Regions from separate parts of the Comamonas sp. A7-5 genome, predicted to be linked through region 1. Evidence: predicted binding sites of a transcription regulator. Region 1 holds the regulator's gene; the other holds the start of a gene.
What was found. Region 1 encodes sigma-54, which starts transcription at its own class of promoters, with help from an activator protein. Its sites were predicted from a motif close to TGGCANGNAANCTGCTTT; they were not measured.

Region 1 (14,801 bases):
AACGCCTGCGTAAACATCGATCTGGATGAACATGGCTTTCTGCAGACCGGCTTGCTGGCCCATAGCGTGCAGGCAATTCAGCAGATCGCGCGCACCACGCCGCGCGGCGAAGGCAACTTCAACTTCACGGTCAACTTCAACTGCGCGCCCGGCATTCCCTATTTCCCGGCCAGCTACCACCGCGGCCAGCACCACGGCGCCCTGGTGCTGGGCCTGGAAACGCCAGACCTCATGGTGGCTGAACTGCAGGAGCTGCAGCAGCAGCGCCTGCAGCTCGATCACGCGGCGTGGTTCAGGCTCGCATTCGAGCGCCTGAGCCAGACCCTGAACGAGCATGCCACTGCCATCCAGCGCTGTGCCGACGGCGTGAAACTGGCCGAGGGCTGGCATATCGCGGGCATGGACACCTCGGCCGCGCCGTCCAAGTCCTGCGCCTCCATGGTCGATGTCTACCAACTGCTGGGCGTGCCCTGTTTCGGCGCCAGCGGCACGGTGGAGGCGTCGGCCCTGCTGACCCGCGTCTTCAAATCGGTCAACGGCGTGACACAGATCGGCTTCAGTGGCCTGATGCTGGCCGTGACCGAGGACCAAGGCCTGGCCCAGGCCAGTCTGAATGACGAATTCGATATCCGCGCCCTGCTGACCTACAGCAGCGTCTGCGGCATCGGCCTCGATACCGTGCCGGTGCCGGGCGACAGCAGCGCCGAGCAGATCGCCGCCGTCATGCGCGATACGGGCACCATGGCTTTTCGCCTCAACAAGCCGCTGACGGTGCGGCTATTCCCCGTGCCGGGGCTCAAAGCGGGCGACACAACTGCGTTCGAGAGCGCGGATCTGTGCAACTGCGCCGTGCTGGCTCTGCCTTGAACATCTAACAAGCGGGCTGCTGCGCTTGGCCGTCAAGCGCCGGCAGCTATTGCTTTTGATATTCCCCTACCCCGGTTCTGTTTGACCTGCCCCCATGGTGGCCGCCGGGGTGCCCCCGGTAAAATTGGCCCTTATGGCAAAAATAATCGTTCTGGCACTGGTGCTGCTTTTCTTTGGCTGCGGGCTGTACATGCATCTGCGCGGCAAGGTGCGCCACAAGGTGGTCAAGCAATTGTTTGACCACTCCACGTTCACAGCGCCGTTCAACGTCTTCATGCTGATGTTCAGCAAGGTGCCGCGCACGCCCTATCTGCCCACCAGCACCTTCCCCGAGCTGGCGCCGCTGCAGGCCAACTGGCGTGAAATCCGCGAGGAAGCCGTCAATCTGCAAAAGAACATGCAGATCAAGGCCGCCGCCAACAACGACGACGCAGGCTTCAACTCCTTCTTCAAGACCGGCTGGAAGCGCTTCTACCTCAAGTGGTACGGCGACGCCCACCCTTCGGCCATGGAGCTGTGCCCCAAGACCACGGCCCTGGTGAAGTCGATTCCCAGCGTCAAGGCCGCCATGTTTGCCGAGCTGCCGCCCGGCGCCAAGCTCAATCTGCACCGCGACCCCTACGCGGGCTCGCTGCGCTATCACCTGGCCGTGCTAGCCCCCAACGACGACCGCTGCATGATCGAGGTCGACGGCCAGCCCTATAGCTGGCGCGAAGGCGAAGGCGTGATCTTCGACGAGACCTTTATGCACTGGGCCGAGAACCGCTCGGAAGGCAACCGCATCGTGCTGTTCTGCGATGTGGAGCGCCCCATGACCAATGGCTTTGCCCAGTGGCTCAATCACTGGCTGGGCAAGAACGTGGTGGCCGCCGCCAGCTCGCCCAACAACGAGGGCGATCCGCGCGGCATGATCAGCAAGCTGTTCAAGATCTCGTTCTATGCGGGCAAGTACCGCCGCGCCTTCCGCGACTGGAATCCGACCTTCTACAAGATCCTCAAGTTCGGCCTGATGATTGGCGTGCTGGTCTGGTTTATCTGGTGGTTGGTTTCTTGATAACCCCCTGAGGCGCTACGCGCCTTCCCCTGGCCGGGTGCCCCCAAGGGGGACGGCAGCATCGCCGCAAGGGCAGCTCTTGCTCGCTGCCCCTTGCTTGAGGAATGCCTTATCAAGGCTCCCGCCCTAAAGACAGAACAAGAAAGCCGCTGTGCGATGCATCAGCGGCTTTCTTGTTTCTGCGGTGCCCTACAGCGCCTTGCGCAGCGTGGTCGTCGGTATCTTGAGCTGCTCACGGTATTTGGCGACGGTGCGGCGCGCGCACTCGATGCCCTGCTCTTTGAGCATATCGGCCAGCTTGGCGTCCGACAGCGGCTTCTTGGCATCTTCAGCATCGACAAACTGCTTGATCAGCGCACGCACGGCGGTGCTGGAAGCACTGCCGCCGGTTTCCGTGCCCAGGCCCGAACCGAAGAAATACTTGAGCTCGAAAGTACCCTGGGGCGTGGCCATGTACTTGGCCGTGGTCACGCGGCTGATGGTGGACTCGTGCAGACCCAGGGTGTCGGCGATATCGCGCAGCACCAGCGGGCGCATGGCCAGCTCGCCATGCACAAAGAAGTTCTTCTGCCGCTCCACGATGGCTTCGGAAACGCGCAAGATGGTGTCGAAGCGCTGCTGGATGTTCTTGATGAACCAGCGCGCCTCCTGCAACTGCTGCTGCAGCGCCGCATGACCGTCGCTGTTCTTGTGACGCCGCAGCACGCCGGCATAGATGTCGTGCACGCGCAGACGCGGCATGACCTCGGGGTTGAGTTGCACGGAAAAGTCCACCCGGCCCGCGCCGGACCGCACCGGGCGCACGATGACATCGGGCACCACGATATGGCGTTCCACGTCCACAAAGCGACGCCCCGGACGCGGCTCCAGCCTGGCGATCAGGGCCATGGCTTCGCGCAGCTGTTCCTCGCGCGCGCCGCACAGGCTGGTGAGCTTGCGCAGATCGCGCCGCGCCAGCAAGTCCATGGGTTGGGAGCAGATGGCCTGCGCCAGCAGCAGCCGGTTCATATGCGCCTCGGTCGTGCCCTCGTCCTCGGCGGTGCGGATCAGGTCGCGCAGCTGCAGCTGCAAGCACTCGGCCAGATCACGCGCGCCCACGCCCACGGGCTCCAGGCTTTGCAGCAGCTTCAGAGCAATGACAAAGTGCTGCTCCAGCTCCTCGCGCTCTTCCAGGTCGTCGCCGGCCAGGCTCTGCGCCAGCTCCTGCAGGGAATCCTCGAGATAGCCGTCGTCGCTGAGCGACTCGATGAGAAAGCGCAGCGCCGCCATGTCCGCCGCGCCCAGATGCAGGCTCAGCGCCTGACGATGGAGAAAGTCGGTCAGGCTCTGGTGCTCGCGCGCCAGATCGATGGCATCGGTTTCGTCATCGCCATCGCGGTTGCGCGTGGAGCTGCTGGCCGAGGGCGTATCCCACTCGCTGCTGGATTCGCCACCCCATTCCCCGTCCTGGCCGTCCAGGCCCTCGGCCTCCCAGTTCAGCGTTTCAGGGGTTTCGGGGTTTGATGTCTCCGCTACCGTTTCAGTAGCTTGTTGCGCTTGCGATGCATCTCTTTCAGCATGAATACCATCTGAAGTACTGTATTCACTGGCGCTATTAGCTACATCTACAGGAGCATCTCCCGCAGTTTCGGCCTCATCGCCCGCACGTTCCAGAAAAGGGTTGTCGACCAGCATCTGCTCGACTTCCTGCGCCAGCTCCAGGGTGGAAAGCTGCAGCAGCTGAATGGATTGCTGCAGCTGCGGCGTAAGCGATAAATGCTGCGAAACGCGTAGCGAGAGACCTGGCTTCATCGAGGCGCGGCCCCCAGACAATCATTGCAAACGCGCGCAGTGCTACGGGTTTGCCGCCGGGCCACCTCAAGGCAAACCTCGGCGCAGCCGGTCAGGGCCCCTTCTGGGGGCAGCGACCGCACAAAGTGAGGGAGCGTGGGGGTCATCACATCCTGAAATGTTCGCCCAGATAGACGCGGCGCACATCGGCGTTCTCCACGATCTCCTCGGGCGTGCCTTCGGCCAGCACATGGCCGTCGCTGATGATGAAGGCGTGGTCGCAGATGCCCAGCGTCTCGCGCACGTTGTGGTCGGTGATCAGCACGCCGATGCCGCGCTCCTTGAGGAAGCCGATGATGCGCTGGATCTCGATCACCGCGATCGGGTCGATGCCGGCAAAAGGCTCGTCAAGCAAAATGAAGCGCGGTTGCGTGGCCAGGGCGCGGGCAATTTCCACGCGACGGCGCTCACCGCCTGACAGCGCCAGCGCCGGCGACTGGCGCAGATGCTCGACGCGCAGCTCCTGCAGCAGGCCCGTGAGGCGCTTTTCGATCTCGTCGCGCGTCAGCGCCTTGCCCTGCTCGTCCTTTTGCAGCTCCAGCACGGCGCGCACATTGTCTTCCACGCTGAGCTTGCGAAAGATGGAGGCTTCCTGGGGCAGATAGGACAGGCCCAGGCGCGAACGCTGGTGAATCGGCATGCCGCCCACCGGCTGGCCGTCGATGAAGATCTCGCCGCCGTCGCTGCGCACCAGGCCCACGATCATGTAGAACGATGTGGTCTTGCCCGCTCCATTAGGGCCGAGCAGACCGACGACCTCGCCTTTTTGCACGGACAGGGACACATCCTTGACCACCTTGCGGCTGCCGTAGGACTTGGCCAGATGTTTGGCCTCCAGGCGGCTGTCGGACTCGCCGCTGCGGCTGCTGGAGAAAGTCGGCTCGCTCATTTCTTCTCGTCGGCTTTCTCGCCGCCCAGCGTCATGCTCTGGCGCAGCTGCGTGGCAGGTGTGGCAGGCTTGGGCTGTGCCCCCGGCGTTCCGTCCTTGGGCGCCATGATGGCGCGCACACGGCCGCCCTGTCCCACGGAGGAGCTCGGCAGGCCGCCGCTGGTCTTCTGGCCATCGACGGTATAGACGTCGGTGATGTTGTTGTAGACGATGATGGAGCCCGTGACCTGATCGCTGAGCTGACCGCCACGGTAGCGGCGCATCTCGCCACGACGGATGAACTTGACGATATCGGCCTTGCCGTCGTACTCGATGACTTCGCCTTCGCCCTCGATGAACTCCTCGGGCTGACCGGCCACGGTATCGCGCTTCTGGCGGAAGAACGCTCGCTTGCCGGCCTCGGCCTTGATCACACCGTACTGATAGCCCTCGGCGTCCTGCCGCACATCGAGCTGAGCACCGCGCAGCACGATGGAGCCCTTGGTCATCACCACATTGCCAGTAAAGACACTGGTCTGCTGCAGCTCGTCATGACGCAACGCATCCGCCTCGATATTCATGGGCTTGGCGCTGTCGGCTTTTTCGGCATGGACAATGCCGGTCGCTGCTGCCAGGGCGCAGGCCAGCGCAAGAGGTAGGAGTGTTTTTTTCATGGAAGGCACGTTTCTTGCATCCATTGTAGTCATTCCCTTTTTGCAACTTGCGTAAAAAACACCCACAAAAAAGCCCGCATGGCGGCGGGCTCGTTGGTCGTCAAACGTCACTGACGTCTGCTGCCTGATCTTAGGCCTTGCGGCTGGAGGCGATCAACGCATTGACCACGCGCAGCACATTGTCCATATTGCCGGCCTTGGTGCCGTCCGTGTAGTAGCGGCCGGCCACACCCATGGCGGGCACGCCTTCCACGTCATATTCGTTTTGCAGCTGAGCGGCCTTGCGCGCCTGATTGGCCACGGTGAAGGAGTTGTAGACCTCCTTGAACTTGGCCAGATCCACGCCCTGCTTGCCGACCCAGTCAAAGATGGCCTCATCATTCTTGAGCAGATTGCGATCCACGTGAATGGTACGGAACACCTTGGCGTGCAGCTGGGGCAGCAGGTTCATGCCCTCCAGAGCGTAGTAGAGCTTCTGCTGCGGCACGAAAGAGGCATTGAAAGCCACGGGCACGCGGCGCACCACCACATCGGCAGGCTGGCTCTTGGCCCAGGCTTCGAACTGGGGCTCGAAGACATTGCAATGCGGGCAGCTGTACCAGAAGAACTCGACCACCTCGACCTTGCCGGCCGGCGCGCTCACGCTGGCGGGCTTGCCGAGCTTGATGTAGTCCTTGCCTTCCTTGGGCGCAGCGCCCTGGGCCCAGCTGGAGGAGGCACCCAGAGTCAGGGCACCGGCAGCAGCTGCCGAGGCAGCCAGAGAGAATTCGCGACGTTTCATCTAAACAAACTCCTGTATCAGGTCTGCAGTATCAGAGCCAACAGGCCCAAAAAAGTTCAGCGTTGTCAAAACTACCAATGGCACAAGCCAGAGGCCTCAAGCAAGGGCCTCCCCGCAGCTAAGCTGCAGTCCCCCGGCGCGCAGCGCCTACAGGGGCCTTGTTATCTGGCCGCGCGCACCAGAGTCGAGTCCACGCCCGCACCGTCGAGCTTGCCCTTGAGCTGCTCGGCGTCGTCACGCTTGCTGAACGGCCCCACGCGCACGCGGAAAACGGTGATGCCGTTCTGCTCACGCTCGCTGATGCGCGACTCCCAGCCCAGCATGGCCAGCTTGGCACGCTGCGCTTCCGCTTCGCTCTGGCCGCGGAAAGCACCGGCCTGCACAAAGTAGTTGAACGCAGAGTCCGAAGAGGATGCCGTCTGCGCGGCCGCCTTTTCCTTGTCTGCACGCGCCTTGTCTGCCTTGTCGGCGGCGGCGGAGCGCTCCTTGACCAGATCACCCAGCGGATCACCCGATGCGGACTTGGCAGGCTTCTCCGGCGTAGAGGGCGGCGGCGTGGTGACTCCGCCGGTTGCAGTAGGTTGTACCGCAGGTGTGGGCGGCGACACCGTCACGTCGCTTGGAGGAACTGGTGGTGTCACCGGGGGCGGTGCAGGCTGGCGGCTCTGCAGCGGTGCGTTGGGGTCCCAGTTCTTGTTGCGCTCGGCCTCGGCCGCATCGCGCTGAGTGTTGTTTCCACCCTTGTTGAGGAAGGGCACCGGCACCTTGGTCACATAGATGGCCACGGCCAGGGCCGCAGCCAGACCGATGACCATGCCAAAGATAAGCCCCAGGATGGTTCCACCGCGTTGCTGGTTCTTCATATCAGTCGCTTAACGCTTTCTGCTTCAGTTATTCCATTCTCAGATCCATCGACCCCTGACAGGCAAGGCCGGCAAGGCGACCGATGGACAGAAAACTGGGATTACATGCGCTCGGGTGCGCTCACACCCAGCACCGCCAGACCATTGTGCAACACCTGGGCCGTGGCAGCGACCAGGGCCAGACGTGCGAGCTTGACCTTTTCGTCGTCCACCAGAATGCGCTCTGCGTCGTAGTAGCTGTGATAGCTGGAGGCCAGATCGCGCAGGTAGAAGGTCACGTCGTGCGGTGCGTTGCCTTCGGCAGCAGCGGTCAGCATCTCGGGGTACTTGGCCAGCAGCAGCATCAGCGCCTGGGCCTGCGGGCCTTCCAGAGCGGACAGGTCCACATCCTTGAGTGCCGCCAGACCTGCACCGCCGGCCTCCTGCCAGGCGCGCAGCACGGACTGGATGCGCGCATGGGCATACTGCACGTAGTACACGGGGTTGTCGTTGTTCTGGGCCACGGCCAGATCCACGTCGAAGGTGTACTCGGTGTCGGGCTTGCGCGAGAGCAGGAAGAAGCGCACGGCATCCTTGCTGGTCCACTCGATCAGATCGCGCAGCGTGACGTAGGAGCCGGCGCGCTTGCTGATCTTGACCTCTTCGCCGTTGCGCACCACGCGCACCATGGTGTGCAGCACGTAGTCGGGATAGCCCTCGGGGATGCCCACATCGGCAGCCTGCAGGCCGGCACGCACGCGGGCAATGGTGCCGTGGTGGTCCGTACCCTGAATGTTCACCACCTTGGTGAAGCCACGCTTGAACTTCTGGATGTGATAGGCCACATCGGGCACAAAGTAGGTGTAGCCGCCGTCAGTCTTGCGCATCACGCGGTCTTTGTCGTCGCCGTAGTCGGTGGACCTGAGCCACAGCGCGCCGTCCTGCTCATAGGTCTTGCCGTTGGCGATCAGGCGGTTGACCGTCGCTTCGACATGACCGTTTTCATAGAGGCTGGACTCGAGGTAGTACTCGTCGAACTTGAGGTTGAAGGCCTGCAGGTCCTTGTCCTGCTCGTTGCGCAGATAGGCCACGGCGAACTGGCGGATGTTGTCGTAATCCTCGACATCGCCGTTGGCGGTGAACTCGCGGTCATCGGCCTTGATGGTTTCCTTGGCCAGGAAAGCCTTGGCGATGTCGGCAATGTAGTCGCCGTTGTAGAAATTCTTGGCCAGCGGGTTTTCGCTGTCGGTGGGCCAGCATTCGTCACCAGGCTTGAAGCCCTTGGCGCGCAGCTGGGTGCTCTTGGTCAGGGTGTCGATCTGCACGCCCGCGTCGTTGTAATAGAACTCGCGGTGAACCTTCCAGCCCTGGGTGGAATACAGGTTGCTGATGGCGTCGCCGATCGCAGCCTGGCGGCCATGGCCCACATGCAGAGGGCCGGTGGGGTTGGCGGAGACGAACTCGACGAGGATGTTTTCACCGCGATCGGCCTGGTAGCCGAACTTCTGGGCTTGCGCCAGCACTTCGCGCACTACCTCCTGCTTGGCAGCAGGCTTGAGGCGGATGTTGAGAAAGCCCGGACCCGCGATTTCAATCGCATCCACCCACTGCTGGAAGGCGGCTGTAGCCTCCAGCGCGGTCTTGAGCTGCTCGCCCAGGGCGCGCGGGTTGGCCTTCAGAGGCTTGGCCAGCTGCATGGCCGCCGTGCAGGCGAAATCGCCATGGGCTGCCACTTTGGGGTTTTCAAACGCAGCGCGTGCGCCGGCGCCGGGCGAGAGTGTTTCGAGCTCAGCAGCCAGGGCTGCGAGCAATTCCTGTTTGACGGAGAGCATCGCGGGATTTTACGTGCCGGATTCAAGTCCTGCCGAATCGCTGGCGCCACACCCTTGTTCCTGGGCCGGTTCACAGGCTGCAGGGCAGTATCCGCATGTTTCGCCGGCCACACCCAGTCATTGCGCAAATGGAAGTCATTCTCGCTTGAACCCCGAATGCAGGCCATGCCCACGTTCAGCGGCGAGCTCAGCCGCGGGTGGAGCCTGTTTGCCGGCTACACCTTCAACCGCAACACCTGCGAGCGCGACATCAACCACCAGGATCTGGCTGTGATGCTGACGCTGCGCGGCACGTTCTGAATGCCGCAGACGTGAAAAAGGCCGCTTTGCAGCGGCCTTTGTCTTTTGTAGGGTCTGGGGGCAGATTACATGCCGCGCGCCCAGAAGATGGCAACCACGGCGATCACCGGCACCACATGGCCCTGCCACATCACCCATTTGCGGGTCTGCTTGATTTCCTCGGGCGCCGGCAGCTGACCGCTCACATCCAGCGTCTTCTTCCAGCGGCGGAAGGTCAGCGTGGGCTTGAGCGAGAGCAAAAAGGCGATGACGAACAGCGTCATCTTGAGGTGGAACAGCGGCGAGGCCGTATAGGCCCCCATGCCCTTGACGCCCCAGAGCAGGCGCGCAATACCGGTCAACAGCAGGATGACGGCGGCAATGCCGTAAATCATGTCCAGCCTGGCCAGGCGCTGCACCACGGCGGCATTCATCCATTCCATACGGCACAGGGCGGCCTGGCTGGTCAGAAACACCACCAGGGTCAGAATCGCCAGCAGATGGGCGCTGGCAAGAACAGCTTCAAAGGTCATGGCTTCATCGTAGAAAAAAGGACGGGTTCAGCGGCCCACATGAGGCCACGGCGACCGGTCCATTGTCTACCGTTTCAGGCCCGCTCAGATATCCACGCCGAGACGAAAGAAGTCCGGCTGGTTGTAGTGATGCTTGAGGTAGTCGATCCACATGCGCACGCGCAGCGGCATGTGCTTGCGCTGGGGGAAGACCACGAAGATGCCGTTGGGAGGCGCGGCAAACTCTTCCAGCACGGGCACGAGGCGGCCAGCGGCGATCTCGGCCTCCACCTCCCAGGTGCTGCGCCAGGCAATGCCCCAGCCCCCCAGGCACCAGTCGTGCAGCACCTGACCATCGGAGCAGTCCAGCGGGCCACCCGGCTTGAAGTGCACGACCTCGCTGGTGCCGCTTTCGGGATGCGGGATGCGAAAGGCCCAGCCCCGCGTCTGCGAGGCGTCGGACGACAGCGTCAGGCAGTCATGCTGGGTCAGTTCGCTGGGATGCTTGGGCGTGCCACGGCGCTCCAGATAGCCGGGCGTGGCCACGCACAGGCGGCGGTTGTCGGCAATGCGCACGCTGACCAGGGCCGAGTCCGGCAGATCCCCCACGCGCACCGCGCAATCGAAGCCCTCGCCCGCCAGATCGACCACGCGGTCGCTGAGGTTCAGCGAGATGGTGACATCGGGGTGCAGGTCGCGAAAACGCGGCACCAGCGGCGCCACATGGCGGCGCCCGAAACCGGCAGGCGCCGTGATGCGCAGATGGCCCGTGGCCTTGACACCGCCGGCCGACACGCTGGCCTCGGCATTGCACACATCGGAGAGCAGGCGCTGGCAATCCTCCAGGAAAGCGCTGCCTTCATGCGTCAGCGAGATGCGGCGCGTGGTGCGCACCATGAGCTTGACACCCAGATGCTCTTCCAGAGCGTCCAGACGGCGCCCCATGATGGCGGGCGCCACACCTTCGGCCTTGGCTGCAGCCGTCAAGCTGCCCCTGGTCGCTACCGATACAAAAGACTCAAATGCCTTGAGTTTGTCCATGACCGCTGCTCCTGTCTGGTCCGTGTTGTCTCCTGCTGCGGTAGCGTGCACTACTAATACAAGAGCACATACCGCACAAGCAGTCTTGATTTCTCAAATGTTTTTATCGAAAGTTCTTTAAACAAGAGCGCTGACTGCTATCACTATAAAAGTCATCAATCAGCGCTGCATGCCTGTCCCGCATGCGACTTCATTGCGATATATCTTACTTAGAAGTCACAAATTGTCGGTGAATCTTTGATGTTTATATATGTTTATATCAAAATTTACCGTTTTCCCTGAGGCAGGAATATCGCTTATTCGCCAGCGCCATGAGCTCTTGGGCAGAGCCAGGCGTTAAACCTATGATTTGCAAAACACATTTACAAATCCGCTGCCGCCCGCCGTCATGAGCTTTTCACCCGTTTCTGCCGCCCATCTGGCCGATCTGCTGGGCCGCTCCGGCCAGGGCTGTGCACTCTGGAATGCCGAAGGGCTGCTGCTCATGGCCACTCCCGCCTGGTGCCAATGGCTGGATGTGCCCGAGGACGCCAGCCCCATCGGCCAGCCGCTGCAGGGTCTGCTACCTGCCCAGATCTGGCAAGTCCACGGCCCGCGCTTTACGGCCGCCGCCCGGGGCTTGCACCAGGAATATGACGACATACGGCCCGGTGACTCCGGTTCGCAGCACCACCGCCGCATACAGCTCACGCCCGGCGCAGCCGATGCCCAGGGCCGGTACGAGGTGCTGATGCAGCTCAGCGACATAGGACGTGAATATGCATGTGGCGAAGTCATTGCACGCCAGCGCGAGCAGCTGCATGCCTTGCACGAGCAACTGCGCAGCAGCCGCCAGGACGCGGGCGAGCTCGGCAGGTTGCGTACCCTGCTGGACTGGCGCACGGCCATGCTGAGCGAACACAACGAGATGCTGCAGCTGCTCTCCCATGAAATCCGCCAGCCGCTGAACAATGCCTCGGCCGCCATGCAGGCCACGCTCAAGGCCATCGAAGACCTGCATCTGGCCGATGCCGCGCCCGCCGCAAGGGCCTTGCTGCGCGCCGAGCATGTGCTGCAGCAGGTGATAGGCACACTGGACAACACCCTGGCCGCTGGCACGATTTTGGCCGCGGGCGGCAAAGCCGGCGCCTCCAGCGAGACCGATCTGCCGACGTTGATCAAGCTGGTGCTGCACGATATTGCCGCCGACCAGCGCCCGCGCATCGATGTGCAATGGCTGACCACGGCACGCACCGTACAGCTGCATCCGGCGCTGATGCGGCTGACGCTTCGCAATCTGCTCAACAATGCCCTGGCCTATGCGCCCGCAGACACCCGGGTGCAGCTGCGCATCTCCGAGTCCGACGAGCCGCTGGCACTGATTCTGGAAGTCATGGACCAGGGCCCCGGCATTTCCGAGGAGCTGCTCCCACGTCTGTTCGAAAAAGGCTCGCGCGGCAACCACAGCCACAGCCGCTCGGGTGCCGGCCTGGGCCTGTTCATCGTGCAGTCGGTCTTGCAACTGCACCAGGGTACAGTACAAGCTCTGCCGCACAGCCCGCATGGCACGGTCATGCGCCTGGTCATTCCCCAAGGTCTTGCCGAATGAGGTCCGCCGCCCATGCTGCCTGCCACTCTTGCCCTGGTCGACGACGACACCGAGTACTGCGAATTTCTGGCCCAGCATCTGCGCGTCCAGGGCGTGGAGGTCACGGCATACAGCGACAGCAGCGACCTGCTGGCCGACGACGCCCCCTATCGCTTTGATTTTTATGTACTGGATCTGATGCTGCCCGGCGTGGCTGGCACCGAGCTGCTGCGCATCATCCGCAAGCGCAGCCAGGCGGGCGTGCTGATTGTCTCCGGGCGCCTGGGGCCCGAAGTATTTGCCGAGGTCATCAACGCCGGTGCAGATATGTATCTGACCAAGCCCGTGACCTTCGAGCAGGTGGAACTGGCCGTGCGCGCCGTGCACCGGCGCATCATGACCACGGCCCGAACGGCCACGGCCTGGAAGCTGGACAGTCGCCGCAGTCTGCTGACTGCCCCCGACGGCCAGAGCGTGGAGCTGGGCGCCACCGACCTGATGCTGATGGAGTGCTTTTTGCAGGCCCAGGGCGAAACCGTCAGCCGCGACCATATCCGCAGCCTGCTGACCCATACCAGCGCAGCCGAGTCCGACAACAACCTGCACGCCACCATCTACCGCCTGCGCCGCCGCATCGAAAAGGCGACGCCCGTGGCCGTGCCGCTGCAGTCCCAGCAGAAAGTGGGCTACCAGTTCCGCGCCCCCTTGATCGCGGCCTGATCAATCCGGCGCGAAAAACAAGAACGGGCCTCCAGGCCCGCTGCGTGTCTTCAGTCCGGCTGAATCACATGACGAACTTGGACTCCACATCCGAAACCTTGCGCCTGGCCAGGGCCAGGTTGGCACGGCCGTTGTCCAGCACGTAGTAGATGAAGATGCCGTTGATCTTCTCGGCAGGGCGCAGGATGTGATACTGCTTGCCCAGGGTGATCAGAATGTCTTCGATGCTGTCGTTCAGACCCAGGGACTTCATGGTCTTCATCTTGGCGCGCACCACTTCGGTATTGCCTGCGGCAGCCAGCTCCAGGTCCACGCCGGAACCTATGCTACCCAACAGCATGCCGCTGTTGTAATCCACCACTGCCGCGCACATGGCGCCATCCAGGGTCATCAGATCTTGCAGGCTTTCGTTCAGATTCGCCATCAGGAGCTCCTTGGTAAAGATTGGCTGGCCGATATCGGAAGATGCTCAATTTGTTTCAAGATTAACAAATCATTTCTGAGCGCGGATATCGACTTATGACAGACAAAGCCTTGTCATTTGATTGCATGCACTTACTTCAGGAACAAAGATTAGACACGTGAAAACACCGTCCAATCTGCCGCCAGCTCAGGACTGGCAAGCGATTGAAGCTATTGCTTCGGGAGAAACCTCGCGCCGCCTCCTTCAGGCTCTGCCATCCATTGCGGAGCCCGTCACCGCCGCAGCCGCCGCGCATACCGGTCAGAACTGACGAACTCTGGCACCTTTGGTACGTAAAACGCATAAATTCCAGGAACTCCATATAAAAACATCATGAGTTCTGAACTATTTAGGCTATTTATGTACTCAAAAAATTCAAATACAGTCTCCCCACATGCTGCCCGTGATGGGCAACGACTCCTGAATCCCGAGACATCACAACCAGAGGTTTCCAATGACTGATCGCACCCAAGTCCACGGCCTGCAAGTCGCCACCGAGCTGTACAACTTTGTGAACACGCAAGTGCTGCCTGGCACGGGCGTGGACCAGGACACCTACTGGAAGGGCTTCGACGCCATCGTGGCCGATCTGGCGCCCAAGAACGCAGCCCTGCTGGCCGAGCGCGATCGCCTGCAGACGCAGCTCGATACCTGGCACAAGGCCAACCCCGGCCCCATCGCCGACATGGCGGCCTACCGCCAGTTTCTGACCAGCATCGGCTATCTGGTGGAGTCTCCCAAGGACGCCAAGGCCACGACCGAAAACGTCGACGCCGAACTGGCCATTCAGGCCGGCCCCCAGCTGGTGGTGCCCATTCTGAACGCCCGCTACGCGCTGAACGCCGCCAACGCCCGCTGGGGCTCGCTGTACGACGCGCTGTATGGCACGGACGCCATCAGCGAAGAAGGCGGCGCCGAGAAGGGCAAGGGCTACAACCCCGTGCGCGGCGCCAAGGTCATCGCATTCGCACGCAACTTCCTCGATCAGGCTGTGCCCCTGGCCTCGGGCTCGCACAAGGACTCCACCGGCTACGCCGTCGAAGGCGGCAAGCTGGTCGTGTCCCTGAAGGACGGCAGCAAAACCGGCCTGAAGGACGAAGCCAAGTTCATCGGCTACCAGGGCGATGCTGCGGCTCCCAAGTCGGTGCTGCTCAAGAACAACGGCATCCACATCGACATCATCATCAACAAGTCCACCCCCATCGGTAGCACTGACGCCGCCGGCGTGGCCGATGTGGTGGTCGAGGCCGCTCTGTCCACCATTCTGGATCTGGAAGACTCCGTGGCCGCTGTGGATGCCGAAGACAAGGTCAACGGCTATGCCAACTGGCTGGGCATTCTGAAGGGCACGCTGACCGAGTCCTTTGAAAAGGGCGGCAAGATCGTGACCCGTGGTCTGAACCCCGACCGCGAATACACCGGCGCCGACGGCAAGCCCGTGAAGCTGCACGGCCGCTCGCTGATGTTCGTG
Region 2 (14,801 bases), on a different contig from region 1:
CCGGCCAGATCTATGTCCTCATAGCAGGCCGGTGGTGCATCGGCGCCCAGCGTGGCCTTGTAGCCGGCCACGGCGCTGCTCATGCACAGGCGCGAATTGGTGTCGAGATTGTTGGTGCCCAACAAGCCTTTGACCAGCTTGTTGAAGACGTAGTAGTCCTCGGTCAGCAACTGGCCACTGAGATAGAAGCCCAGTGCATCGGGCCCATGGGCGGCGCGAATGCCGGCAATGCGCGCCGCCAGCTCGTCCAGGGCCTGATCCCAGCTCGCGACCTGCGGCGCGGATGTCCGCTGCAGCCTGCGCATGGGCTGCAGCAGACGGGCCTGCTGGGCATAGGCGGGCGCGGCCGTCAGATGCAGGGTGCTGCCCTTGGTGCACAGACGGCCGAAGTTGGCAGGATGCTCGGGATCGCCGCGCACGCCGGTAATCTGCAGGCCATCGGACTCGATGACCACGCCGCAGCCGACACCGCAATAGGGACATGTGGACTTGGTTTCTTTCATGGCGTCACCAGAGAGAGGCGGCGGCGTTCAGATTCACTCCTACGCGGGCCGCCGCAACGCGGACCGCCGAAGGCGAGTCCGCAGCCGACGCCGCAATAGGGACAGGTGGATCGGGTCTCATGCATGGCAGACTTTCAGTGAAATTGCGCCGCAGCGCCCGGCTATCAAGCGCATGCTGCTACTCGATTCATAACTATCAGACGCTAGGCCGCAGCACAGCCGGACCTGGCTGCGCAATGCGCAGGACCGGCATGCGGGCGGGTCTGCTCCAGGGCACGGCTGGCCAGTTCGTCGGCGCGCAGCTGCACCTCGCCGTCCTGCACACGCACGCTGAAATAAGGCGTGCAGCCCTCATCTGGCGCCGCTGCCTCGCCGGTGCTGAGCGCAATCGTCCAGTTGTGCAGCGGGCAGGCCACGCTGCGCCCGAACACAATGCCTTGCGACAGCGGTCCGCCCTTGTGCGGGCAGCGGTCCAGCAGCGCGAACACCTCGTCGTCGGCATTGCGGAACACGGCCACATCCAGACCTTTGGCCCGCGCCACGCGGCGGGCCCCCAGCACGGGGATGTCGTCCATCGTGCAGATAGAAATCCATTCGCTCATTTACATCTCCTAAGCTCCCCCTGAGCCGCTTTGCGGCTTCCCCCTCTCTCGCTTCGCGGGAGGGGGACGACGGCCTCACTGCGGGGCGGCGGGGCCGCCCAGGCCCTTGCTCGCCGTCCCTTGGCTATGCCGCGCCAGGTTCGTAAATTGCTGAAAAATTGAAAGAGGTTCTCGGTTTCAAGCAATAGCTGACACATCAGCAGGAAGAGCCTGAAACTGGCGCGTATCCACGGATGCCTTGTCGGTTTCGAACCAGGGATCGGGCTCGCCATCCAGTGCAAACTGCAGCTGCTCCCACAGCGCCCTGCGGCCCTCGGCATCGTCGAGAATGCGGCGCTTGACATAGTCCAGACCCACGCGATTGATGTAGTGCACCGTGCGCTCCAGATACCAGCCTTCCAGCCGGTACAGCTGCATGAAGGCGCCCGTGTACTCCATCACCTCTTCGGCGGTCTTGAGCTTGGTGAAGAAATGCGCCACCTCGGTCTTGATGCCGCCGTTGCCGCCCACATACATCTCCCAGCCCGAGTCCACACCGATGATTCCCACATCCTTGATGCCGGACTCCGCGCAGTTGCGCGGGCAGCCGCTGACGGCGAACTTCACCTTGTGCGGGGCGTACATGCGCCACATGGCGCGCTCCAGGTCCTTACCCATCTGGGTGCTGTCCTGCGTGCCCATGCGGCACCATTCGCTGCCCACACAGGTCTTGACCGTGCGCAGCGCCTTGGCATAGGCATGGCCGCAGGGCATGCCTATATCGTTCCAGACGGCCTGCAGATCCTCCTTCTTCACGCCCAGCAGATCGATGCGCTGGCCGCCCGTGACCTTCACGGTGGGGATCTGGTATTTGTCCACCACATCGGCAATGCGGCGCAGCTCGGAGGCCGTGGTCTCGCCGCCCCACATGCGCGGAATCACGCTGTAGCTGCCGTCCTTCTGGATATTGGCGTGGCTGCGTTCGTTGATGAAGCGGCTTTGCGGGTCGTCCCTGGCCTCCTTGGGCCAGGTGCTTACAAGATAGTAGTTGACGGCCGGGCGGCAGGAGGCACAGCCATTGGGCGTGCGCCACTCCATGAAGCGGAACACCGCATCGGTGCTCAGCAGCCTGTGTTCGCGAATGGCGTCGCGCACGGCCTGGTGCCCGTGGTCGGTGCAGCCGCACATGGCCTTGGTCTTGGGGGCCGCCGAGTAGTCACCGCCGGCCGTGAACATGATGATTTGCTCCACCAGTCCCGTGCAGGAGCCGCAGCTGGCACTGGCCTTGGTGTGCTTGCGCACATCGTCGAGCGTGAACAGGCCCTTGTCCTTGATGGCCTTGCAGATCGCGCCCTTGGTCACGCCGTTGCAGCCGCAGACCTCGTCGCCGTCGGCCATGGCCGCAGCTTTGCTCTGCCCCTGGTGGCCGGTGTCGCCGAGATTGGATTCGCCAAACATCAGCTTGTCGCGGATATCGGCCACGCTGCGGCCCTCGCGCAGCAGCTTGAAGTACCAGCTGCCGTCCACCGTGTCGCCGTACAGGCAGGCACCAATCAGTTTGTCGTCCTTGATGACCAGCTTCTTGTAGACCCCCGCATAGGGGTCGCTCATGAGAATTTCCTCGGTATCGCCGCCGCCCTGGAAATCGCCTGCAGAGAACAGATCGATGCCCGTGACCTTGAGCTTGGTCGAGGTCAGCGAACCCAGGTAGCGACCGATGCCGAACTCCGCCAGATGGTTGGCCAGCACCTTGCCCTGCTCGAACAGGGGCGCTACCAGTCCGTAGGCAATGCCTCGGTGTGCCGCGCATTCGCCCACGGCATAGATGCGCGGATCGGTCACGGTCTGCAGCGTATCGCTGACCACGATGCCGCGGTTCACATGCAGATGCATGGACTCGGCCAGTTCGGTGCTGGGACGAATGCCCACGGCCATCACCACCAGTTCGGCCGGGATCTCGCTGCCATCCTTGAAACGCACGGCGCGCACGCGGCCGCCGGCGTCGCCCAGCAGCTCCTGCGTCTGCGCCTGCATGCAGAACTGCATGCCGCGCTCGGCCAGCGATTTCTGCAGCATGCGGCCCGCCTGATCGTCGAGCTGGCGCTCCATCAGCCAGTCGCCGACATGCACCACGGTGACCTGCATGCCGCGCTTCATGAGGCCGTTGGCCGCTTCCAGTCCTAGCAGGCCACCGCCGATCACCACTGCATGCCTGAGTGTCTTGGCCGCCTCGATCATGGCCTCGGTGTCGGCGATGTCGCGGTAGGCCAGCACGCCCTCCAGGTCCTTGCCGGGAATGGGCAGGATGAAGGGCTTGGAGCCTGTCGCCATGATCAGGCGGTCGTACTCGGCGCTGGCGGTCTCACCCAGGGCATTGACCGCATGTACCATGCGCCGGGCTCGGTCCACGGCCGTCACGGTATAGCCGGCGTGCAGCAGGATATGGTGGTCCTGGTACCAGGACCAGTCGTTGAGCACGATATCGCCGAGCGTCTGCTCGCCGGCGAGCACGGGCGACAGCAGAATGCGGTTGTAGTTGGGATGCGGCTCGGCGCCGAAGACCGTGATGTCGTACAGATCGGGGGCAATGGCCAGCAGCTCTTCCAGCGCGCGCACGCCCGCCATTCCGTTACCAATCATGACCAGTTTGGATTTTTTCATCTGAGTCCCCGTGGGCTTGCGAAAAAGGCCTTCCGCGCAGAACCGCTGCATTTGGCAGCAGCACCTCCAAAAAGGCGCTTGTGTCCTGAAACGGCCCGGCAACAAAAAAGACGTCTGCATGCTTCATGACTTGCATGAGCATGTAGACGTCTTTGTCTTTTGGGTTCTGGTCCAGCCTTGCACCATCACCCTGTGGCCGACCTTGGCCACGATTGAGGACATGCAATTGCCGTGCCAGCTCTGTCGTCTCGCGGAATGCGGCAGGCAGGAAAGAGATGCACCATCTTTGTGCCTGTTTGCCGCTTTGCTGTGCACCAAACAAACATGGCGCCCCAAGGCGCCATGCAGCAGACATCGAGGCCAGGACTCAGGCCGCCTTCTCCACGTGGCCCTGACGCGTGTAGAGGAAGTCGATCACCGCCTTGCGGTAGCTTTGATACTGGGCATCCTCGGCCAGCTCCACCCGGCTGCGCGGGCGTGGCAGTGCCACATGCAGCACCTCGCCAATCGTGGCAGCGGGACCGTTGGTCATCATCACGATCTTGTCGGACAGCAGTACGGCCTCATCCACATCGTGCGTGACCATCACCACCGTGCTCTGGGTCCGAGCCACGATCTCCAGCAACTCGTCCTGCAGCTTGGCACGCGTCAGGGCATCGAGGGCACCGAAGGGCTCGTCCATGAGCAGCACCTGGGGCTCCATGGACAGGGCACGCGCAATGCCCACGCGCTGCTTCATGCCGCCCGAGATTTCGCCGGGGCGCTTTTGCGCCGCATGGCTGAGGCCCACCATGGCCAGCGCCGCATCGGTGCGCTGCGCCAGCTGTGCCTTGCTTTCGCGCTTGCCGAAGACACGCTCCACGGCCAGGTGCACATTGCCCCAGCAGCTCAGCCAGGGCAGCAGCGAATGGTTCTGAAAGACCACCGCACGCTCGGGGCCAGGGCCCTTGATTTCCTTGTTGGCGCACAGCAATGCACCGCCCGTGGGAATGGTCAGGCCGGCAATCAGATTGAGCAGCGTCGACTTGCCGCAGCCCGAATGCCCGATGAGGCTGACGAACTCGCCCTTGGCAATGTTCAGATTGATGTCACGCAGCGCGGGAAACAGGCCCTTGGCGGTCTTGAAGGTCTGCTCCACCCCGTGGATCTCGATGTACTTGGTGCTGAGAGATGTATGCATGAGGTACTCCTTGCTTTTTTCCGAGGCCACCGTGGCGCCGGCTTTGCCGGGCCACCGGTGGTGCCCCCCTTGAGGGGGTGACGCGCCCGAAGGCGCGGCTCAGGGGTGGGTTAAGTCTTGACCTCTTCGAACGTAAAGGCCGAAGCCAGCTTGACCAGGGCCCACTCCAGCACCAGGCCCACGATGCCGATCACGAAGATGGCGATGATGATGTTCTTGACGTTGAGGTTGTTCCACTCGTCCCAGACCCAGAAACCTATGCCTACTCCGCCCGTCAGCATCTCGGCGGCCACGATCACCAGCCAGGCCGTGCCCACGGCCAGGCGCACGCCCGTCAACATATAGGGCAGCACGGCAGGAAACAGAATGGTGGTGGCGATCTTCCACTCCGACAGATTGAGCACGCGCGCCACATTCATATAGTCCTGGGGCACACGCTGCACGCCTACGGCGGTGTTGATGACCATGGGCCAGATCGAGCAGATGAAGATGGTCCAGATGGCCGCCGGATTGGCGCCCTTGAACACCAGCAGGCCGATCGGCAGCCATGCCAGCGGCGAGACCGGGCGCAGCAGGCTGATCAAGGGATTGAACATGCGCGACAGAAAGCTGAAGCGCCCGATCACGAAGCCCAAAGGGATGCCGACCAGTGCCGCCAGACCGAAACCCAGAGCCACGCGCTGCAGCGAGGACAGCACATTCCAGCCCACGCCCTGGTCATTGGGTCCGTTGCGGTAGAAGGGATCGCTGAACACCTGCAAGGCCTGTTCCCAGGTCTCGGCCGGGGTAGGAATGCTCTTGCCGGTGCTGCTCGATACCAGCGACCACAGCCCGACCAGCAGCGCCAGCCCCAGAAGCGGCGGCAGGGCCTGAGCAAATAGCTGTTCAGCCCATTGGCGCAAGCGACTGGGTGCCACCGCAACCGGAGCCGTGACCATCGCTTTGGGTTTGATATCTTTTTGCACTTCAGCCTTTACAAGTTCTGCGCCAGCAGCTATCTCTTTTGAGGTTTCGAGCAGCGCATCATTGGCCGCCTGGGCTGCCAGTTGCGGATCGTGCGGGGGATCGAGTTCGAGCGGCGCGTGAAGTACGGCACTGACCATGATGTCTCTCCTGTCGGATGGCGGCCTCAGGCCTTGATCTTGAAGCTGTCGGCATACTGGGCAGGGTTCTTGCCGTCCCAGACCACGCCGTCGATCAGCTTGCTGGTGCGTAGCACATCCTTGGGCACGCTGACCTTGAGCTGGCTTGCCGCCTGCTGGTAGAGGTCGATGCGGTTGATCTGCTTGGCCACGGCCAGATAGTCGGGATGGGCCTTGAGCAGACCCCAGCGCTTGTGCTGGGTGAGAAACCACATGCCGTCCGACAGATAGGGGAAGTTCACGGCCCCGTCATTGAAGAACTTCATGTGGTTGGGGTCGTCCCAGGTCTTGCCCAGGCCGTTCTGGTAGCGGCCCAGAATGCGCTGGTTGATGGCGTCCACACTGGTGTTGATGTACGACTTCTGGGCCACGGTCTCGGCCATCTTCGTCTTGTTCTGCAGGCTGGCGTCAATCCAGCGGCCGGCCTCAAGAATCGCCATCATCACGGCGCGGCAGGTGTTGGGATTCTTCTGCGCGAACTCGCCCGTGGTGCCCAGCACCTTCTCGGGGTGATCCTTCCAGATGTCCTGCGTGGTGTTGGCCGTAATACCGATGCCGTCCATGATGGCGCGATGGTTCCAGGGTTCCCCCACGCAGAAGCCATCCATATTGCCCACGCGCATATTGGCCACCATCTGGGGCGGCGGCACGGTGATCAGCTTGGCCTCGGATAACGGATTGATGCCCGCAGCCGCCAGCCAGTAATGCATCCACATGGCGTGGGTACCGGTGGGGAAGGTACCGGCAAACGTGTATTCGCGCTTTTCCCTGGCCATGACCTTGGCCAGGCTGGCTCCGTCCACTGCGCCCTTGTCGGCAAGGGCCTTGGACAGCGTGATCGCCTGGCCGTTGTTGTTCAGGCTCATGAGCACGGCCATGTCCTTCTTTGGCCCCCCCACACCCAGATGCAGGCCATAGACCAGGCCGTAGAGCACATGGGCGAAGTCCAGCTCGCCGTTGACCAGCTTGTCGCGCACGCCGGCCCAGCTCGCCTCCTTGCTGGGGACAATCTTCACGCCGTATTTCTGATCGAAGCCCAGCACCGAGGCCATGACCACGCTGGCGCAATCGGTCAGCGGGATGAAGCCTATCTTGACTTCTTTCTTCTCCGGCGCATCGGAGCCTGCGGCCCAGGCGCCATGGTGACCCAGCGAGCCATAGAGGGCGGCGGCGCCAGCCACGCGCAGAAACTCACGCCGGCCACCGGCAGATACGGGCTCCGGCGTGGGAGCAGTAGACGAAGGGAGGCACTGGCTCATGAGAAAACTCCATCAAGAATCGTGGTGAAGGCGATCCGGAAAACAAAAAGGCGCCCTTCCCTCCTCGGGTGTGAGGAGAAAAGGACGCCGTTGTCCCAGGTCACTCGTAATAACGCTTTAAGCGCGACCGCCTTTGGTCTGCTTGACATCAACAGTCATGCACAAACCATGCCAGACCTTGATCAGAGACGGAGCAGGCTTTGCGCCTCCGGTTTTGGCCCATATTTGGTGCAGCGCAACAAACACCGCGCGGCCAAGGCTATGAATTGGTGCTACCCGGCAGCAAGTCCACCGTGGCCAGAATGGCCTCGGCCACATCCAGCATGCGCCGGTTCTGGTTCATAGCCGTCTGGCGGATCAGCTTGTAGGCATCGCCCTCACTGAGCTGGCGGTAGTTCATGAGCACGCCCTTGGCCCGCTCTATAGTCTTGCGCTCCTTGAGCGTGGCGCGCGCCTTGTCGATCTCGGTCTGCATGTCCTGCAAGCGCATGGACTGCTCCTGCACCAGCAAGACAATGCTTTTCTCGAGCTGCAACCCGTACGCACCCTCCGCAGGCAAGGAGGCGGCTGACTGCGTGGCCCCCAGAAAGGCCGCAGCCGCTTCGGCACGAGTCCCAGGCTGCGGCTGCATCTCCAGCAGCGCCAGTTGCTGACAGAGCGCTGTACGGGCCTGCTCAAGCTTGCACAGGCATTGCTCCTGCAGCTCATGGACCAGAAATGCCTCAATCTGGTGCATGGCATCGAGCCGGCTGGAACAGGCCTCGAACCACGGTGAGCTCAGGCTACGGTCCAGCAGCACGCCGTCCCCCGCCGTGCAGCCCATTCGACGCAGCCTCTCGATCACCGTCATATCGGGGCAGGCCCCGCATTGCTGCTGCCAGCGATCCATCCCCGAGGGGCTCGCGAAATCCGCAAACACCTGAAAGCAGCGCTCCTGCGACTCGATCAGATGCAGCCAATGGCGCTGACGCTCCGTCCTGCCGACCCCTGCGGTAAACGCCGCAACCCCCGTGGCGCGCTCCTGGCCCGCCAGCTCCTTGCCCTGCATGAAATGAAACAGCGCCACCAGCAGTTTCGCGATATCGGGATCGCAAGCGCTGTCCGCTGCCTCGAACACCACGGTCAGGCAGGCCGCAATCATGCGGATCAACGCCTGTGTGCAATCCTCGGCACTGAGCTGCAGCGCATCGCGCCGGTGGCGCAGCAGCGGCAGGGCTTCAAAGCCTTGCAGCGCGTTGGCGATCGCATTGAACAAGCGAGCGCCATGCGCGCCCGGTGCCCGCGCGCCCAGCTCTTCAAGCGCCAGGCAGACTCGCTCCATGACCCGGTCCACATGCCGGCCATGATCGGACAGGCTCTGCTGCGCCTGTGCTCCGCTGCTGACCAGAAAGATATTCGAGAGCCCGCGCTCTTTTTGCAGCGCATGGACGAGCTCGGACATGCTCGCCACCAGGCTGCTGGCGCGGCTGATCTGCTCCAGCTCGGCAATCTCGCTTTGCCTTGCAGCCACCAGATAGTGCAGAGGCGTTTTCATGGGGTAGTGCTTGTCGTCATGTTGATGCCATGAATGATCAGCACATTTCATGCCATCTCAGGCAAGGCGACGCTGCCGCCTCTGCCAGAGCCGGTCCACCATGGCGCCCACACCGATTCCCACGACGTAGGCCAGCAGATCCAGGGGGTCGAAGCCATTGCCCAGCACCAGATAGGCCAGCTTGTTGGCACGCAGGGCCTGCATCCAGGGGGCCTGATAGAGCTGCAGGAACTCGATGGCAAAGGCGATGACCAGGGAACAGGCCATGAGCTTGCCGCGCGTGATGGCCGGCCGCAGCCAGGCCACGCACAGCAGCACTACCCAAGCCCAGAGCGCATCGCCCGGATAGTTGCCCAGCACGGCGGGAAAGGGCACATAGCCCCGGCGTGAGGCCAGCCCGATGGCAATGACCGCCGCAATGAGCAGGGTCAAGCCCGCCCGTGAGCGACGAAAGGGCCCGGCAGCGGCCAGACGTATCAACAAGCTGTCGTCCCCTCAGTCGATATGCGCGCCGGAGTCCTTGACCACCTGCTTCCAGTACGCCAGCTCGGCCGGCAGCATGGCCTTGAAGCTTTGCGGCGTGGACTCCACGCGCTCTGCGCCCAGGGTCTTGAGGCGTTCGGCCATCTCGGGCCTGGCGAGCACTGTCTTGACGGCCTTATAAAGCTTGTCCACCACCGGCTGCGGCGTACCGGCCGGTGCAAACAAGCCGTACCAGCTGGTCACGGCCAGGCCCTTGCCCAGCACGGGGATCTCGGGCGCCAGCGAGGTCGGCCTGTCGGACGCCACGCCCAGCACGCGCAGCTTGCCGCTGCTGACAAACGGCATCACGCCGGGAAAGCTGCCAAAGGTCATCGGCAACTGGCCAGCCACCACATCGGTGGCAGCGGCCGAAGCCCCTTTGTAGGGCACATGCAGCAGGCTCACGTTCTTCTGCTTTTTCAGCATCTCGCCCAGCAGATGGTTGAGCGTGCCGTTGCCGGCAGAAGCGTATTCCACCTTGCCCGGATGCGCCTGGGCATAGGCCACCAGTTCGTCCAGATTCCTGGCGGGGAAGTTCGGATTCACCACCAGCAGATAAGGCGCGACGGCCAGCTGCATCACGGGAGTGAAGTCCTTGATGGGATCGAACGGCACCCTGGAATACAGCGCTGGATTGATGGTGTAGGCGCTTTGCGCCGTCACGAGAAAGGTGTAGCCGTCGGCCGCGCTGCGCGCCACCTGCCCGGTGCCCAGATTGCCATTGGCTCCGGCGCGGTTTTCCACGATGACGGGCTGGCCCAGCGAATTCTCCAGCCCCTGCGCCACGGCACGCGCAATCACATCGTTAGCACCGCCCGGTGCCTGGGGCACGACAAAGGTAATCGGCTTGGCAGGCCAGTTGCCGCCCTGCGCCAGTGCTTGCGTCAGAGGAGCCGCCACCATCACGGCAGCCACCGCTGCCAACAGCAGCGAGCGGCGTTGGTTTGCAGAGATAAAAACAGCGTTTCGCGCCATCTCGGTGCGCGCAGCTTCTTCAAACTTCATGGCAATAACTTCCTGTGGTGGTGGACATGGATGCTGCCAGCCCTCCACGCCGGCCTGTCGTCCATGCAACAGACCATTCTTGCATCGCTCGCCGGGCGGCCTGAACAGCACTCACTGTTCGGCCATCGTGTTTGGCAGGGGCTGCCTCCTGCAAATGCAGTGACCCAAAGCCTGGCTGCGGCGGCACGGCCTCTTCAAATCAGCACCAGCCCCGGCGGCAGGCTGTCGCCCAGACTGCGCCTTTGATCCTCGGCTTCCATCTGCACCACCTGCTCGACCATGGTCAGCCAGCGCTCGGGCGCACCGCTGCTGCGCATCTTCTCCAGCACCTGCGCCCTGACGGCATCGGGCAGATCGCGCGCGCGGTCGCCCGTCATGCGGGCCATCTGCACGGCGGCAAACATCGCGGTTTCGTTCTTGCGCCAGTCCTGGGCCAGCGTGGCGTTCAGGAACTCCAGCGCCGCGTCGGGCGGCATCACCAGATGGGCGTTGGCGGCCAGCGACTGGCGTGCCGCCAGGCGGCCTATGGCCCACCAGGTCTGCACGGTTTCATCCTCGCGCCTGAGGCGCTGCAGCATCCACTGCCCCATTTCCTGGCGGTACTGCCAGGGCACGGCCTCCATGGCCGCAAACAGGCGCAGCATGTCGTCGTAGCTGCCATGGCTGGATTTGCCGCGCGTGTTCTGCTGCACGGCCTTGTGCATATGGCCGGCCACGTCTTCAAGCAGCTCCATCTGCCGGGCCTCGTTCAGACCCGCGGCCACGCGACGCCAGAACACCCACCACTCCGTCCAATTGGCGGCCTCTTTGGCATGACCCAGACCCTGGCCATACAAGGCCCAGACCTGGTCTATGCGCCAGCCATCGAGTTTCGCACCCACGCCGGGGCGCAGACACCAGCCTGCGAGATTGAGCCAGACACGCTCATGGTCGGCCGTGCGGCGGCGGCGCCTGGCACGGGCCAGCAGCGCATCGAACAGCGCACGCAGCAGGCCCAGTTCCCAGCCCTCGCGCGGGCCGAGGATTCTTTCGAGCGACTGGCGCAGCTGGCGCACTTCCCGGGCCGTCACTTCCTGCGCCTGCGTGCCGAAGATGCGATCCACCAGCACCACGGCTTCGGGCAGCCTGGCCATCAAAGAATTTGAAAGTTTCCGGCCCTCGGCGCTTTGTGCGTCTACGTTGTCAGCGATGGTTTCAGAAGCTGCAGCACCACGCACGGCAAAGGGCAGCAGCCAGGACCGGCCCGCATCCTGCACGGCCACGCAGCGCACTTCCAGCGTGCCGACCTCGCTCATGCAGACCTGCAACTGCACCTCGACCTGGGCAGCAGCCCGGCCTTCGGGCGCGGGCAGCACCGTGGCCAGGGGCGGCAGCTCCACCCAGCCCTCGCCGATCAAAGGTGCAATCTGGCCGGCCTGAGCTGGCACATGGCTCAGGCTGTTGGCCAATACATTGAAGCGCACGGCCTGGCCCAGCTTGAGCGCAAAGCGCCGGCCAGAGAGCACCATGCGCACGCCCTCCTCCGTGCCACGCGGCAGCAGGCACAGGCCTTGGGGCGCCTCGCCCTTCTTGCCCGGCAGCAGCAGCCAGTAGCTGCGTGCCGAACCGCCACCAATGCGCGGCACCATGGTCTTGATCGCTGCCGACGCCTGCCCGGCCTGTGCTTCGGGCGGGTTGGGCGCAGCAATCTGTGCCACCGCCAGCTCGGCCTGATGGCGTGCCAGCCCGTAGGCTGCCGCACCGCGCGCCACGGCCCAGTCCGGGTGCGGGTTGTGCAACACACGCACCGGGCTGCCGCGCCAGCGGCCAAGCAATTGCGTCAGACGCTGAACCATGGCATGGGCATGGAACACGCCGCCGTTGAGCAGCACGGCATCGGGCAGGCCCCCACTCGCATGCTGGGCGAGAAAATGCGCCAGATGACGACTGATGGCCGCATCGGCCGGATAGGGCAGGCCAAAGCCGCGCAGCGCGCCTTGCCGCCTGGCGGGCATATCGCTGATCTGCGCGACCGGCAAAAAGCCCTCGACCACCGACTGCAGCACCTGCTCACGAGTCAGCGTGACGCTTTGAGTCGCCGCCATCAGCTTGCTGCCGCCCCCGAGCAAGGTGATGCCGATCTGCTCGGGCGCGTTCTGCACCAGCAACTGCTCCTTGGCCATGCGACAGCGCTGCACCAGCTGGGCAAAGCGCTGTGCGGACAGCCTCTGTCCCTGGTCTGGCGCCTTGTGCGCAAAAGCCGGCTCAAGCTGATGGGCCAGCGCCAGGTCCATGTTGTCGCCGCCCAGCATCAGGTGCTCGCCGACGGCCGTGCGCGTCAGCGTGGGCAGGCTGCCATCGGCCGATGCATCCACGCGAATCAGCGTCAGATCGGTAGTCCCTCCGCCCACATCAACCACCAGCACCAGTCGGCTGTCCGCCAGTTGCGCAGCCAGCTCATCGCCCTGCAGCACCAGCCAGTCGTGAAACGCAGCCTTGGGTTCCTCCAGCAGCTGCACGCGCGGCAGACCCGCCATCTGCGCGGCCTCCAGCGTCAGTGCACGTGCACCTTCGTCGAACGAGGCTGGTACCGTCAGCACCACGCTTTGCTGGTGCAGTGGCGCTTCTGGACGGGCCTGGTCCCATGCCGCTTTCACATGGGCCAGATAGGAGCTTGAGGCCGCCAGCGGCGATACCTTGGCCACGTCCTCGCCAGCCCCCCATGGCAGGATGGCGGCTGTGCGATCCACGCCGGTATGCGAGAGCCAGCTTTTGGCACTGGCCACCAGCCGCCCCGGCACGGCAGCGCCCAGATCTCGCGCCCAGCGGCCGATGACGGCAGGCACCGCTTCATCCGCGCCCTGCGGCGGCCAGGGCTGGCGCCAGGCCTCGCCCAGCTCGCCCTGGGCGGCCTGGTAACGCACCGAAGGCAGCAGCGGCTGGGCCACGACCTCGCCTGCCGTGCTGCGCTGGGCAATATCGAGCAGCGCGATATCGCTTGTCGCAGCGTCCAGCGCAACGCTTGCCACGACCGTGTGACTGGTGCCCAGGTCGATGCCGACGGCGTAGGTGGGGCGAGATGAATGCATGGGCTGAGGCGGAAACACGTAAAACTCTGTCGCCGATCGTAACAAGAGCCGGATGCCCGAACCGCCTGCCGGGATGAGCGGCTGCTGCGACGACAACTGTCCAAAGCAGTGCACGGTGGCTGGCACGGGACTTGCCTTGTAACAAGCGCGCAGATTCGCGCAAGTTTCATAGCAAAGATCGAAGGCTAGTCGCTACATGCCAGTCAAAACAACAACTGTGTCTCGTGTCCTCCTCGCCGCTCTGGCCACCGCCGGAGCTTCCGTCGCGCTCGCACAAAGCAGCGTGCAGATCTATGGCCGCCTCAATACCTCGGTCGAGCATCAGAAGGTCGGAGGCAGCAGCCTGACCGGGCTCTTCAACAACAACTCGCGCTTTGGCTTTGTAGGCAGCGAAGACCTGGGCGGCGGCCTCAAGGCCGGCTTCCAGCTCGAATCCGGCTTCGAATCCGATACCGGCGCCGGTACCGGCAGCACCGGCGCCCTGGCCTTTCAGCGCCAGAGCGAAGTCAACCTCTCGGGCAGTCTGGGCAAGCTGCGTCTGGGCCGTTTTGGTGCTGCCACCTATTTCGGCATTGCCGACTATGGTGCACTGGATGAGCCCAACCACGATACCGGCTCCATCGCCGATGCGCTCTACGACTACGTGATGCGCAACACCAACAAGATCGCCTATCGCAGCCCTGTGATGGCCGGGCTGACATTGGAGGCTCAGGCATCGCTACACGAAAAGACGACAGGTGCCGTGCAGAAGAACGGCTACGACCTCTATGCCAACTGGGAACGCGGCCCCTTGGCCCTGGGCGCGGGCTTTACCCAGCTGGGCGACGACAGGCAGTTTGCCCTGCGCGGCCACTACATCTGGAATGCGCTGCAGATCGGTGCCTACTACCAGCGCTCGGACAACGGCTCGGGCTCGCTGTGCAGCAATGGCGGTGCCGGCTGCGGCACGCGTGACGCTGCGCGCGTGACTGCGGCCTACCGGGTTGGCGCTTCGGAGCTTGCCCTGGGCTACGGCTGGGCCAGCCGATGGAGCCATGTGCCCGGCAGCAGTGCGCGCCAGTGGATTCTTGGCTACAACCACCACCTGAGCAAACGCACCAAGCTCTACGCTACCTACACACGCATCGACAACGGATCCGGCGTGGCCTATGGCTACAACTTCAAGGGTGGCGTGGGCTATGGGCAGGATGCCAGCAGCCTGAACGTGGGTCTGCGCCACGCGTTCTAGACCTCTGCTTGAGTGGGGCGCGTGCCATGTTGCTGGTGGGCATGGTGCGCGCCCTGCTTCTCAAAAGAAGAGCTTCATGATCTTGCGCCTGGCGTGATTGGGGCTGAGCCTTTTTGTG

Region 2: the regulator sigma-54 is predicted to act here: its motif matches at 7,483-7,500, upstream of AAIL67_RS03605 (CmpA/NrtA family ABC transporter substrate-binding protein).

Annotation. Positions count from the first base shown of each region.
Region 1 covers NZ_JBCPWO010000005.1:444,942-459,742, forward strand. Annotated here, with positions in the region: gene AAIL67_RS12435 (DUF711 family protein) at 1-867, shown strand, start outside; gene AAIL67_RS12440 (aspartyl/asparaginyl beta-hydroxylase domain-containing protein) at 1,001-1,921, shown strand; gene AAIL67_RS12445 (RNA polymerase factor sigma-54) at 2,111-3,712, opposite strand; gene lptB (LPS export ABC transporter ATP-binding protein) at 3,858-4,640, opposite strand; gene lptA (lipopolysaccharide transport periplasmic protein LptA) at 4,637-5,293, opposite strand; gene AAIL67_RS12460 (thiol:disulfide interchange protein DsbA/DsbL) at 5,424-6,074, opposite strand; gene AAIL67_RS12465 (SPOR domain-containing protein) at 6,236-6,937, opposite strand; gene argS (arginine--tRNA ligase) at 7,039-8,748, opposite strand; gene AAIL67_RS12475 (hypothetical protein) at 8,914-9,048, shown strand; gene AAIL67_RS12480 (DUF2214 family protein) at 9,114-9,560, opposite strand; gene AAIL67_RS12485 (LysR family transcriptional regulator) at 9,645-10,580, opposite strand; gene AAIL67_RS12490 (sensor histidine kinase) at 10,969-12,168, shown strand; gene AAIL67_RS12495 (response regulator transcription factor) at 12,181-12,867, shown strand; gene AAIL67_RS12500 (hypothetical protein) at 12,932-13,291, opposite strand; gene AAIL67_RS12505 (hypothetical protein) at 13,449-13,601, shown strand; gene AAIL67_RS12510 (malate synthase G) at 13,785-14,801, shown strand, end outside.
Region 2 covers NZ_JBCPWO010000002.1:136,323-151,123, reverse strand. Annotated here, with positions in the region: gene AAIL67_RS03635 (molybdopterin-dependent oxidoreductase) at 1-503, opposite strand, end outside; gene nirD (nitrite reductase small subunit NirD) at 707-1,105, opposite strand; gene nirB (nitrite reductase large subunit NirB) at 1,283-3,745, opposite strand; gene AAIL67_RS03620 (hypothetical protein) at 3,714-4,100, opposite strand; gene AAIL67_RS03615 (ABC transporter ATP-binding protein) at 4,113-4,925, opposite strand; gene ntrB (nitrate ABC transporter permease) at 5,036-6,028, opposite strand; gene AAIL67_RS03605 (CmpA/NrtA family ABC transporter substrate-binding protein) at 6,055-7,326, opposite strand; gene AAIL67_RS03600 (nitrate regulatory protein) at 7,586-8,860, opposite strand; gene AAIL67_RS03595 (DUF2809 domain-containing protein) at 8,918-9,292, opposite strand; gene AAIL67_RS03590 (tripartite tricarboxylate transporter substrate binding protein) at 9,356-10,387, opposite strand; gene AAIL67_RS03585 (Hsp70 family protein) at 10,582-13,455, opposite strand; gene AAIL67_RS03580 (porin) at 13,673-14,683, shown strand.